Regions from separate parts of the Micromonospora sp. NPDC047707 genome, predicted to be linked through region 2. Evidence: predicted binding sites of a transcription regulator. Region 2 holds the regulator's gene; each other region holds the start of a gene.

What was found. Region 2 encodes HrcA, which represses chaperone genes, less so after heat shock. Its sites were predicted from a motif close to GGTTNGCACNCTCNNNNNGAGNGTGCNAACC; they were not measured.
Region 1: the regulator HrcA is predicted to act here: its motif matches at 1,209-1,239, upstream of groES (co-chaperone GroES).
Region 3: the regulator HrcA is predicted to act here: its motif matches at 2,587-2,617, upstream of groL (chaperonin GroEL).

The regions. Positions count from the first base shown of each region.
Region 1 covers NZ_JBEYSU010000004.1:11,338-15,670, reverse strand. The annotation lists gene groL (chaperonin GroEL) at 1-691, opposite strand, end outside; gene groES (co-chaperone GroES) at 762-1,076, opposite strand; gene AB0873_RS05580 (Scr1 family TA system antitoxin-like transcriptional regulator) at 1,502-1,687, shown strand; gene AB0873_RS05575 (DUF397 domain-containing protein) at 1,678-1,869, shown strand; gene AB0873_RS05570 (methyltransferase domain-containing protein) at 2,037-3,269, shown strand; gene ybaK (Cys-tRNA(Pro) deacylase) at 3,401-3,880, shown strand; gene AB0873_RS05560 (substrate-binding domain-containing protein) at 4,115-4,333, shown strand, end outside.
Region 2 covers NZ_JBEYSU010000009.1:60,376-64,708, forward strand. The annotation lists gene hemW (radical SAM family heme chaperone HemW) at 1-521, shown strand, start outside; gene AB0873_RS12730 (DUF4870 domain-containing protein) at 594-1,196, opposite strand; gene hrcA (heat-inducible transcriptional repressor HrcA) at 1,415-2,437, shown strand; gene dnaJ (molecular chaperone DnaJ) at 2,507-3,652, shown strand; gene AB0873_RS12745 (16S rRNA (uracil(1498)-N(3))-methyltransferase) at 3,697-4,333, shown strand, end outside.
Region 3 covers NZ_JBEYSU010000002.1:53,047-57,379, reverse strand. The annotation lists gene AB0873_RS02475 (GNAT family N-acetyltransferase) at 1-422, shown strand, start outside; gene AB0873_RS02470 (hypothetical protein) at 508-708, shown strand; gene groL (chaperonin GroEL) at 766-2,388, opposite strand; gene AB0873_RS02460 (hypothetical protein) at 2,665-3,543, opposite strand; gene AB0873_RS02455 (cold-shock protein) at 3,981-4,184, opposite strand.

The DNA of each region.
Region 1 (4,333 bases), on a different contig from region 2:
GCTCCTCGATCGCCGAGATCTTCTGCGTGGTGATCAGGATGTACGGGTCCTCCAGGACCGACTCCTGCGCCTCCACGTCGGTGACGAAGTTCGGCGAGACGAAGCCCTTGTCGAACTGGAGACCCTCGGTCACGTCCAGCTCGGTGGCGAGGGTGGAGCCCTCCTCGACGGTGATGACACCGTCGCGGCCGACCTTCTCCATCGCCTCGGCGATCAGCTCACCGATCGTCGCGTCCTGCGCGGAGATCGTCGCGACGTGCGCGATCGCCTCCTTGTCGGCCACCTCGACGGCCTTGCCGAGCAGCGCCTCGGAGACCTTCGCGGCCGCCGCGTCGACGCCCCGCTTGAGGCCGGTCGGGTTGGCGCCGGCCGCGACGTTGCGCAGGCCCTCGCGGACCATCGCCTGGGCCAGCACGGTCGCGGTGGTGGTCCCGTCGCCGGCGACGTCGTTGGTCTTGGTCGCCACCTCCTTGACCAGCTGCGCGCCGAGGTTCTCGTACGGGTTGGTGAGCTCGATCTCCTTGGCGATCGTGACGCCGTCGTTGGTGATCGTGGGCACACCAAACTTCTTGTCCAGGACGACGTTGCGCCCGCGGGGGCCGAGGGTCACCTTGACCGCGTCCGCGAGGGCGTTGACACCGTGCTCCAGCAGGTGCCGCGCGTCGTCCGAGAAGCTCAGGATCTTCGCCATGAATGTCCCTTCGAAGCGTCGTTGCCCCGGCCCGGCGAGCCGGACCGGGGCAACGACACTGCTCGGTTGCCTACTTCTCGATGACCGCGAGGACGTCGCGGGCGGAGAGCACCAGGTACTCCTCGCCGGCGTACTTGACCTCGGTGCCGCCGTACTTCGAGTAGAGAACGGTGTCGCCGACCTTGACGTCGAGCGGCACGCGGTTGCCCTTGTCGTCGATCCGGCCCGGGCCGACAGCGAGGACGGTGCCCTCCTGCGGCTTCTCCTTGGCGGTGTCGGGGATCACGATGCCCGACGCCGTGGTGGTCTCAGCCTCGTTCGCCTGGACCACGATCCGGTCCTCGAGCGGCTTGATCGCAACCTTGGTCGCGGTAGTCACGGGCATACCCTCCTGGGGTACTGGTTTCGTTACCGGCCGGCAAGCCGGCCAGCGCAATCTGCCACATGCCACCGGGCGGGGCCGTCGTCGCGGGTGCCGGTCCGCCTGGCGTTCACCTCCCGGACACCAGGCCCGGGGGGTTGGCACCCTCAGGGTGAGAGTGCTAATCGCAGGTTATTCCTCGGCTAGCACTCCGTCAAGGAGAGTGCCAACGGGACACCCGGCGCGTCGCCACAGCTTCGCCACTCTTCACCGCAACACGCCGGCTTTCGCTTCCCCGGCGGGCGAGCGCGCTCGTACGTTCCGACAACGGTCGGGACACGGAGGGTGGCGAATGATCGAGGTACCGACACTGGGCTTCCTGCGCGACCAGTTGCGCCGGGCCCGCCAGGCGCGCGGCCTCAGCCAGGAGGAGCTGGGCAGGCTGATTCATCCTGGCCCGGCTCGTCGACGGCACCGAGCTGGCACATCTGGACAACCAGCTCCGAGGCCACACCGTGGACGGCCCGAACGACCTTGCCACCTTGGGACGGCGTTGGGAGACTGTGGCCGGTGAGGCGCTGCCGCGCCGGCAGTCCGCCCGCCTGATCGAGGAAGTGGCGACGTCATGGACCTGACCCGCGCCGCCTGGCGCACGTCCACCCGTAGCAACAACAACGGCGGCGCCTGCGTCGAGGTCGCCGACAACCTGCCCGGCGTGATCGCGGTGCGGGACAGCAAGGACCCGGCCGGCCCGGTGCTCGCCTTCACCCCGGCGAGCTGGCGGGCCTTCGTCGCCGCCTGCCCGACACCTCGCTGACACCGCACGCGCCTCCCCCACGCCGGCCCGGTGTCGCCTCCGGGTCTGCCCGGCCACGCCGAGTCACCCCTCTGTCACGGAAGTCGAGTCGATCATGCGAGGGCCGGCCGTTCGGCCCCGGGCTCCCCCGGCCCGGCCGGTTCGGGACCGGCCGGAAGAATGGCCGGGTGGACCTGGAACAGCTGGCGGAGCTGCGTACGCCCGAGGGGTCGGCCGCGCTCGCGGCGGCGGCCGACGTGGCCGGCGGCGACCCGCTGGCCGCGGCGGCGGCGCTCCGCTCGGCCGGGGTGCCCGCCGCGCTCGTCGCGGCGGCGCTCACCCAGGCCGAACTGCGCCGCCGGGCGGTCGGCAAGTTCGGTGCGGCGGCCACCGGCATGTTCTTCACCCGCGCCGGACTGGAGCAGGCCACCCGGGGCGTGGTGGCACGCCGTCGCGCCGACCGGCTCCGCGCCGCCGGCGTGACCACCCTGGCGGACCTCGGCTGCGGCCTCGGCGCCGACGCGCTCGCCGCCGCCCGTGCCGGCATCCGGGTGTACGGAGTGGAGGCCGACCCGCTCACCGCCGCGATGGCCGCCGCGAACGCCGAGGCGACCGGGCTGGCCGAACGGTTCACCGTGGAGTGCGGCGACGCCACCGGGTTCGACGTGCGCCGGGTCGACGGGGTCTTCTGCGACCCCGCCCGCCGGAAGGCCGGCCGGCGGATCTTCGACCCGAACGCGTACTCGCCGCCGTGGGACTTCGTGGTCGGGCTGGCCGAGCGGGTACCGCGCACGGTGGTGAAGGTGGCGCCCGGCCTCGACCACGCGCTGATCCCGCCCGGCGCGGAGGCGGAGTGGGTGAGCGTCGACGGCGACCTGGTCGAGGCCGCCCTCTGGTGCGGCGACCTGGCGACCGTCCCCCGCCGTGCGACCGCGCTGAAGGAAGGGCCCCCTTTTAACGCCTCCGGTAGAGAAGGGTCCCCTTCTCACCGCGCGACCGTCCACGAGCTGACCGGTTCCGGCACGGTCGAGGCGCCGGTCGGTCCCGTGCGACGGTACGTGTACGACCCGGACCCGGCGGTGGTCCGCGCGCACCTCGTCGCCGAACTGGCCGGTGAACTCGATGCCACGCTGGCCGACCCGGCGATCGCCTACCTGTACGCCGACACCCCCGCACCGACACCGTTCGCCCGTTGCCTGGAGATCACCGACGTGCTGCCGTTCTCGCTGAAGCGGCTGCGGGCGCTGCTGCGTGAACGCCAGGTCGGCCGGGTCGAGATCCTGAAGCGCGGCTCGGCGCTCGAACCAGAGAAGCTCCGCCGCGACCTGAAACTCACCGGCAACCAACCAGCCAGCCTCATCCTGACCCGGGTGGCCGGCGCCCCGACGGTCCTGATCGCCCGCCCGCTCCCACCCCGCTGATCCAACCCCGTTGATCATGAGGTTAGCGGCGACGGCAACGGCGTGTCGCACCACTAACCTCATGATCAACGCGGGCTTCCGGCGGGGATACCGGGTGGAACGGGTGGGGCGGTGGCATTAGGTTGGCGGGCGTGGCGGGACAGGGGACTCCGGCGACGGCCTTGCTGGCGAAGCGGAAGGTCGCGCACCGCACCCATCCGTACGACGTCTCGCCGGAGGCGCCGAACTACGGTGCGCTGGTGGCGGCGGCGCTCGGCGTGCCCGCGGAGCGCGTCTTCAAGTCACTGGTGACCGAGGTCGACGGCACGCTCGCCGTCGCGGTCGTCCCGGTGGCCGGCGAGCTGGACCTGAAGGCCCTCGCCGCGGCGGTGGGCGGCAAGCGGGCCGCGATGGCCGACCGCACGGTGGCCGAGCGCACCACCGGATACGTACGGGGTGGGATCAGCCCGCTCGGCCAGCGCAAGCGTCTGCCCACCGTGCTCGACGGGAGCGCCCTGCGGCACGACACCGTGTACGTCTCGGCCGGCCGCCGGGGCCTCCAGCTGGAACTGGCACCGCAGGACCTGGCCGCCCTCACCGACGCCACGACCGCCCGGATCGCCTCCGCCTGACCCCGGCGCCCGGCACTTCCCCGGCTACTCCGGTCCGCCCGTTTCACCCGACCTTGCCCCGCCGGAGAGCGCTCGCCGCTTGGGTAAAGCCCGGGAGTCGCTGACGTTGCCGAATTGTTACTGCCCACAACAAACTCATGACCTCGGCACTCTTGTGCCGGCGGTGGAGCGCGGAATACGTTGCCGGGCACAACAAAACAACCACCATCCCCCACCTCCGAAAGGACCCTGCACATGCGCAAGGGCTTCCTCGCCGTCGCCGCCGCGGGCCTCCTGGCCACCGGCAGCATGGCGGCCTGTGGTGACAACTCCGGCGGCGGCGACCAGGCCGGCGGCAGCGGCAAGACCCCGAAGATCGGCGTCATCCTTCCGGACAGCAAGTCCTCCGCCCGCTGGGAGGGCGCGGACCGCAAGTTCCTGGAGGAGGCCTTCAAGGCCGCCGGCGTCGACTAC
Region 2 (4,333 bases):
CCCGGATGCGGCGCGGCGAGCTGGCGTACCCCTCCGACGACGTCGCCGCGGACCGCTACCTGGCCGCGGAGGCCGCCCTCGACGCCGCCGGTTTCTCCTGGTACGAGGTGTCCAACTGGGCGCGGACGCCGGCCGCCCGGTGCCGGCACAACCTGCTGTACTGGACCGGCGGGGACTGGTGGGGCCTCGGCCCGGGGGCGCACAGCCACGTCGGCGGCGTGCGCTGGTGGAACGTCAAGCACCCCACGGCGTACGCGAAGCGCCTCGCCGCGGGGGAGTCACCCGGCCTGGCGCGGGAGGTGCTGACCCGCGACGAGGCGCACATGGAGGACGTCATGCTGCGCCTGCGGCTCGCCTCCGGCCTGCCGCTGGACGTGCTGGACCCGGCCGGCCGCGCCGGCGCCGAGCGCGCGCGGGCGGCCGGCCTGCTGGCCGACGCCGACCACGCCGCCGGCCGGGCCGTGCTCACCCTGCGCGGCCGGCTGCTGGCCGACGCCGTCGTGCGCGACCTGCTTCCCTGATTGGCGCGGCTCGGGGCCGGTCACGTCGGCCCCGAGTGGCGCCGACCGGCCGGGGGAGCGGCCGGTCGGTGCTCACTTGATGAAACTCGCCGACATCGGGTAGCGGTACAACGTGCCCTCGTTGGCCTTCACCCCGGCGATCGCGCCGAAGACGATGCCGATGATCGTCGCTGCCACGCCGACGAAGAAGCCGACGATGATGCAGGTGAAGATCCAGCCCACCAGCGCGATCACCGACCAGATGATCTGGAAGTTCAGCGCGGCGAGCGCGTGGGCCCGTACGGTCGGCGACTGGTTACCGCGGGCCATCAGGGCGACCAGCGGGGCGACCCAGCCGAAGACACCGCCACCGACGAGCATCCCGAGCGCGCCGCCGAAGTGCGCGATCAACGCCCAGGTCTTGTCCTCGTTGTTCGCGTAGCCGGCGGGGGCGCCGTAGGCGCCGCCGGTCGGGTAGCCCGGGCCAGGTGGTGGGTAGCCGCCGGGTGGGGGATAACCGCCGGGCGGAGGGTAGCCGCCCGACGGCGGAACGTCACCGGTGGGCGGCGGATAGCCGCCGGGCGGGGGATAGCCGCCCGGGCCCGGTGCCCCGGACAGTGGTGTGGTCGGCTCGTCGGAGCCGGGGACGGTCGGGTCCGGCTCTCCCGCTCCGGGAGGGCGAGGTGGTTCAGTCATGAGGATCACGGTAGGGGGAGCGCACAACGGGGCACCAGAGCAGAACCGTCCCGGATGTCCGGATGAACGGCCCTGGCGAATCCGCCGCCGGGACGCGTCATCCGCCCGACGTTGATCATCGCGGCGCGGGCGGTGCCGACGTAGACTGGCACTCGCTACAGTCGAGTGCCAGGATGGCGCCGGGCAGCGGCGGCCGACGCGCGACAGGAGGTGGGCCCATGGGTCTCGACGACCGCAAGCTCGCGGTACTGCGCGCGATCGTCGAGGACTACGTCGCCACGCAGGAGCCGGTCGGCAGCAAGGCGCTGGTCGAGCGGCACCAGCTCGGGGTCTCCCCGGCGACCGTCCGCAACGACATGGCCGTCCTCGAGGAGGAGGGCTATATCCGGCAGCCGCACACCAGCGCCGGCCGCGTGCCCACCGACCGTGGCTACCGGCTCTTCGTGGACCGGCTGTCCCGGGTCAAGCCGCTCAGCCCCGCCGAGCGCCGGGCCATCGAGCGCTTCCTGCTCGGCGCGGTCGACCTGGACGACGTGGTGCACCGCACGGTACGGCTGCTGGCGCAGCTGACCCGGCAGGTCGCCGTCGTGCAGTACCCGAGCCTGGCCCGCTCCTCCGTGCGCCACCTGGAGCTGGTGCCCATCTCCACCACCCGGCTGATGCTCGTCATGATCGCCGACACCGGGCGGGTCGAGCAGCGCCTCGTCGAGATGCCGGGGCCGATCCCCGCCGACGACGTCACCGACCTGCGCCGGCTGGTCAACGAGAAGCTGGTCGGCACCCGGCTGTCCGAGACGCCGCCGCTGGTGCAGGCGCTGGTCGACGAGGCCTCGGCCGAGCTGCGCCCGGCCATGGCCACGCTCTCCACCGTGCTGCTGGAGACGCTGGTCGAGCGGCACGAGGAGCGCATCGCGCTGGCCGGCACCGCCAACCTCACCCGGGGCGGCCTGCTCGACTTCCAGGGGTCGCTGCGTCCCATCCTGGAAGCGCTGGAGGAGGAGGTCGTGCTCCTCAAGCTCATCGGGGAGGTCGAGCCGAGCACGATGCGGGTCCGCATCGGCGACGAGAACGAGATCGACAATCTCCGCTCGACCTCGGTGGTGAGCACCGGCTACGGCCCGGGGGCCACCATCGTCGGCGGCCTCGGCGTGTTGGGGCCGACCCGGATGGACTACCCCGGCACCATCGCCACGGTGAGGGCCGTGGCACGCTACGTGGGCGACCTGCTGGCCCAGAACTAGGCAGTACCGTCCGGCCGCTCCGGCCGGCGGCCGGCGCAACGCGAGACGAACATGAGGACACGGAACGCAGTGGCCAGGGACTACTACGGCATCCTCGGTGTGAGCCGGGACGCCTCCGACGACGAGATCAAGCGCGCGTACCGCAAGCTGGCGCGTCAGTACCACCCGGACGTCAATCCGGATCCGGAGGCGCAGGAGAAGTTCAAGGACATCAACGCCGCGTACGAGGTCCTCTCCGACGACCGGAAGCGGCAGATCGTCGACCTCGGCGGTGACCCGCTCGCACCCGGTGGCGGGGGTGCCGGCGGTCCGGGTGGCCCCGGCGGCGCCGGCCCGTTCGTCGGCTTCCAGGACATCATGGACGCGTTCTTCGGGGGCGCGGCCGGTGGTGCCCGCGGCCCGCGCCCGCGTACCCGGCCGGGGGCTGACGCGATCCTGCGGCTCGAGCTGGACCTGCACGAGACGGCGTTCGGCGTCGAGGCCCCGATCACGGTCGACACCGCCGTGCTGTGCACCACCTGCGCCGGCGCCGGCACCGCCGCCGGCACCCACCTGGCCACCTGCGAGGCGTGCGGCGGCCGCGGCGAGGTGCAGTCGGTGCAGCGCACCTTCCTCGGCCAGGTGGTCTCCGCTCGGCCCTGCACCGTCTGCCAGGGCTACGGCACCACGATCCCGCACCCCTGCCCGACCTGCGCCGGTGACGGCCGGGTGCGCACCCGCCGCTCGCTCACCGTCAAGATCCCGGCGGGCGTCGAGGACGGCATGCGGATCCGGCTGGCGCAGCAGGGTGAGGTCGGCCCGGGCGGCGGCACGGCCGGCGACCTCTACGTGGAGATCCACGAGCGCCCGCACGACGTCTTCTCCCGCAAGGGCGACGACCTGCACTGCCGGGTCACCGTCCCGATGACGGCGGCCGCCCTGGGCACCCGGCTGACCATCAAGACGCTCGACAGCGAGGAGCCGGTGGACGTCAAGCCCGGCACCCAGCCGGGCAGCACGCTGCGGCTACGCGCCCGCGGCGTACCGCACCTGCGCGGCACCGGTCGCGGTGACCTCTACGTCCACCTCGACGTGCGGACCCCGACCAAGCTCGACGCCGAGCAGGAGAAGATGCTGCGCGAGTTCGCCCGCACCCGGGGCGAGGAGGTCGCCGAGCTGACCAAGCAGGGCGGCTTCTTCTCCCGGATGCGGGACGCCTTCAACGGCCACGCCTGACCGTCCGCGGCCCGGCGACCGGCCGGGCCGCTAGCCTGGTGATCGTGTCCGCGCCGCTGTTCCTGGTCGACTCGCTGCCCACCGCCGACCGGATGACCCTGGACGGCCCCGAGGGGCGCCACGCCGCCACCGTGCAGCGGCTCCGGCCCGGCGAGCGACTGCTGCTCGCCGACGGGCGGGGCAGCACGGCCGCCGCGGTGGTCGGCGCCGTCGGCAAGGACACGCTCGACCTCGAGATCACCTCCCGGGGGTACGCGGACGCGCCGGTCCCCCGCCTGGTCGTGGTGCAGGGCATCGCCAAGGGGGACCGGGGCGAGCTGGCCGTGCAGGCGATGACCGAGGTCGGGGTGGACGAGATCGTGCCCTGGGCGGCCGAACGATCGATTGTCCTCTGGCGCGGTGACCGGGGCGTACGGGCCCGGGAGAAGTGGGTGACGACCGCCCGGGAGGCGGCCAAGCAGGCCCGCCGGCCCTGGCTGCCGGTGGTGGCCGGATCACCGGACGAGTCGACGACGCAGGTGGGCCGCCGGCTCGGCGGTGCCGCCGCCGCGTTCGTCCTCCATGAGGGAGCCGAGGAGCGGCTGACGACGGTCGGGTTGCCGGCGACCGGTGAGATCGTGCTGGTGGTCGGGCCGGAGGGGGGCATCGCCGACCGCGAGCTGGACGCCTTCGCGGAGGCCG
Region 3 (4,333 bases), on a different contig from region 2:
CGGAGGAGCGGCTGGCCGGCCAGGGCGTCACCGTGCGGCGCGCGGAGCCGGCGGACCTGCCGGCGCTGGCGGCCTTCGCCCGGTCGGTGTTCGGCGGCACCTGGGACGCGGAGCTGGCCGGCTCGGTCGGCCGGGCGCTGGCGGGCTGTCACCTGGCGGAGCGCGACGGCGAGGTGCTCGGGTTCGCCGCGTGGGGCTCGTCCCGGCCGAGCTGGTTCGGGCCGATGGGCACGGCGCCGGCGGCCGAGGGGACCGGCATCGGCGGGGTGCTGCTGCGCCGCTGCCTGGCCGACCAGCGGGCGGCGGGGTTCACGGCGGCGCAGATCGGCTGGGTGGGGCCGGTCCGGTTCTACTCGGGCAGCGCGGGTGCCCGGATCGAGCGGGTCTTCTTCCTGTACCGGAGGACACTCGCGGATCGATAACGGGCGAATAGGATAGATCACCTGATAGCGTCATTCGCCCCCGTCGCCCATCGATGCCCCCTACCGTTTCGGTAGAGGAGGCGCCATGACCACGGACGACGAACGCCCCGGCCCACTGCCCTTCGACCGCCTCGACTACGGCGACGCGGAACAGCGGGCGGAGATGGAGGGCATCGACGACTCCCCGGCGGACGAGCCGGCGACGGTGGTGGACGAGCCGGTCCAGGTGCCACAGCCGTACGACCGGGCGCAGAAGCGGCGCAACCAACGGCCGTTGCCGACATGACGAAGAGGGGCGGACCGCTGACGCGGCCCGCCCCTCCCGGTCTCGTGGAGCCTGGACTCAGAAGTCCATGTCCCCGCCGCCCGGGCCGGCCGGGGCAGCCGGGGTCTTCTCCGGCTTGTCCGCCACGACGGCCTCGGTGGTGAGGAAGAGCGCCGCGATCGACGACGCGTTCTGCAGCGCCGACCGGGTGACCTTGGCCGGGTCGATGATGCCCGCGGCCAGCAGGTCCACGTACTCGCCGGTCGCGGCGTTGAGGCCGTGACCCGCCTCGATGTTGCGGACGTGCTCGACGACGACGCCACCCTCGAGGCCGGCGTTGACGGCGATCTGCCGCAGCGGGGCGTCCAGCGCGATCTTGACGATCTGGGCGCCGGTCGCCTCGTCACCGGTCAGGTCCAGCTTGTCGAAGGCGGTCTTGCCGGCCTGCACCAGCGCGACGCCACCACCCGGGACGATGCCCTCCTCGACGGCGGCCTTCGCGTTGCGGACGGCGTCCTCGATGCGGTGCTTGCGCTCCTTCAGCTCGACCTCGGTGGCCGCGCCGACCTTGATCACCGCGACACCGCCGGCCAGCTTGGCCAGGCGCTCCTGCAGCTTCTCGCGGTCGTAGTCGGAGTCGCTCTTCTCGATCTCGGCCCGGATCTGGTTGACCCGGCCCTGGATCTGCTCGGCGTCGCCGGCACCGTCGACGATGGTGGTCTCGTCCTTGGTCACCACGACCTTACGGGCGCGGCCCAGCATGTCGAGGCCGACGGCGTCGAGCTTGAGGCCGACCTCCTCGCTGATGACCTGGCCACCGGTGAGGATGGCGATGTCGGCGAGCATGGCCTTGCGGCGGTCACCGAAGCCCGGCGCCTTGACGGCGACCGACTTGAAGGTGCCGCGGACCTTGTTGACGACCAGGGTCGCCAGGGCCTCGCCCTCGATGTCCTCGGCGATGATCAGTAGCGGCTTGCCCGACTGCATGACCTTCTCCAGGATCGGGAGCAGGTCCTTCACCGAGGAGATCTTGCTGTTGACGATCAGGATGTAGGGGTCGTCGAAGACGGCCTCCATCCGCTCCGGGTCGGTCATGAAGTAGGCCGACACGTAGCCCTTGTCGAAGCGCATACCCTCGGTGAGCTCCAGCTCCAGGCCGAAGGTGTTGCTCTCCTCGACGGTGATGACGCCTTCCTTGCCGACCTTGTCCATCGCCTCGGCGATGATCTCGCCGACGCTGGTGTCACCAGCGGAGATGGAGGCGGTGGAGGCGATCTGCTCCTTGGTCTCGACGTCCTTGGCGAGCTTCAGCAGCTCCTCCGAGACGCTCGCGACCGCGGCCTCGATGCCCCGCTTCAGGGCCATCGGGTTGGCACCGGCGGCCACGTTGCGCAGGCCCTCGCGGACCAGGGCCTGGGCCAGGACGGTCGCCGTCGTCGTGCCGTCACCGGCGACGTCGTCGGTCTTCTTCGCGACCTCCTTGACCAGCTCGGCGCCGATCTTCTCGTACGGGTCCTCGAGCTCGATCTCCTTGGCGATGCTCACACCATCGTTGGTGATGGTGGGAGCGCCCCACTTCTTCTCGAGCACGACGTTGCGGCCCTTGGGGCCGAGGGTCACCTTCACGGCGTCGGCGAGCTGGTTCATGCCCCGCTCGAGGCCGCGGCGAGCTTCCTCGTCGAACGCGATCATCTTGGCCATACGGCGTTGTCCTCCTGGACACTCACGGGCCACCCGAGTGTGTGCCCCGGATGGGCCGTCTGGTGTACGCACCTTGGGACGTCGCCACCTGGCGACGACGACGTCCGCCGGCCGGGCCGGATAGCCCGCGACGACCGGCCATGTGCCGCACCCGGTGCCTCGCGACTCCGCGTGCGGCCGTGGCCCTACCGCCCCGACCATTGGCACTCACGGTCTGCGAGTGCCAATGACCTGTTTAGCACTCTCCCTTGCCGAGTGCAAGCGCGACCGCCCCGATCAGCCGAGTTCGGCGGCCAGGCGCGCGGCGTTCACCGGCGCCTCATGAGCACGCTGCTCGGCGTACGTCACGACGAGCCCGACCTGCTGGGCGAGGTGGGCCGGAAGGGACAGCAGCGCGGTGAGGGTCACCACGGCGAAGATCCCCAGCGCCGTGCCCGGCGACCCCAGCGGGGCGGTGCCCAGCGGCGCCGCGGCCACGGCCTCGATCACGCCCGCCGCCACCGTCACCATCAGCACCACGGCCGCGATCAGCACCACCCGGCCGAGCACCAGCCCGAGGCGGTCGTGGAACATCCGGAACGAGCGGCCGATCGGCGCCTGCCGCTCGAAGAGGTACACCGGCCCGGCCAGGCTCAGGGCGAAGGCGAGATAGACACCGGGCAGCACACAGAAGCACACGCCGATGCCGATGAGCAGCCCCATCAGCAGGCTCCAGCCCCAGAGGCCGAGGGCGCGACGCAGGCCGTAGCGGAGCGCACCGGCGAGGCCGACTCCCTCGCCGGCCGCTTGACGGGTGATCACCCAGGTGCCCGCCGCCCAACCCAGGCTCTGCACCAGGCCGAAGACCACCACTGCCCCGAGGGTGACGGCGAACAGGGTGGCCACGTCCGCCCCGAAGCCGTCGGGCAGCGCCGCCGGGTCGTCGGTACCGGCGGCCGCCCACTCGGCACTCGGGTCGGCCGCGTACGTGAGGATCGCGATCAACGCGGCCGGCAGCACCTGGGTCAGCAGCACGATCGGCAGGAGGAGGCGCCAGCCGCGCCGGACGGCCCCGACGCAGCGGTTGAACCACCCCTCCAGGCCTCCGCCGGGCGGGGTTACCAGTGGATCGGCCGGGTCGTACCCGGGCAGGACGCCACCCGGGTACGGCGGCACGGGCCAGGCCGGGGCACCCGGATAGCCGGGCGGGCCCCACGGCTGCCCGGCAGCGGGACCCCACGGGTACGGGGGCGCCTTCGGACTGCCGGGGTACGGCGGCGACGCGGCCGGGTCCCCGTACTGCGGTTGCGGCGCGGCCGGGGCCCACGGGCTCGTTGGCGGCGCGGCCGGGGCCCACGGATCGGATGGTGGCGCGGATGGCACCGTCGGATCCGAGGCGGGCGGCACCGATGTGGCACCGGACGCGGGGTCGGGATCGCCGGGCGCTGGCGACGGCACGGTCGGGGGTGGCTGGTCGGACAAATGAACCCTCCTCAGCGAGCGCTGGAACGGTTCATGATCTTCCCTGGTGTGCTGCCGGCACCGCACCCCCCGACCGGCCGCGGTCTCGGCGGATCACGGCCGGCGGTCCGCCCCGTCGGGCTGGGGGCCGCTCAGGCGATGACGCGCACCCGCTCGGCCTGCGGCCCCTTCTGGCCCTGGGCGATCTCGAACTCCACCCGCTGGCCGTCGTCCAGCGCCTTGTAGCCGTCCATCTCGATGGCGGAGAAGTGGACGAACACGTCCTGCCCGCCGTCGACGGCGATGAAGCCGTAGCCCTTTTCGGAGTTGAACCACTTCACGGTGCCCTGTGCCACGGTGCACTTCCTCACTCTGCGCGGCGTTCCCACTCACCCCGGGACCGGGCGCGCCGGACCGCGAGGCGGCACCGGTTCGGCGAGCGGCGACGGCCGCTGAATCGGTGACCGAAATCGCACGCTACACGAGGCGTGACGGCGGCGCACGA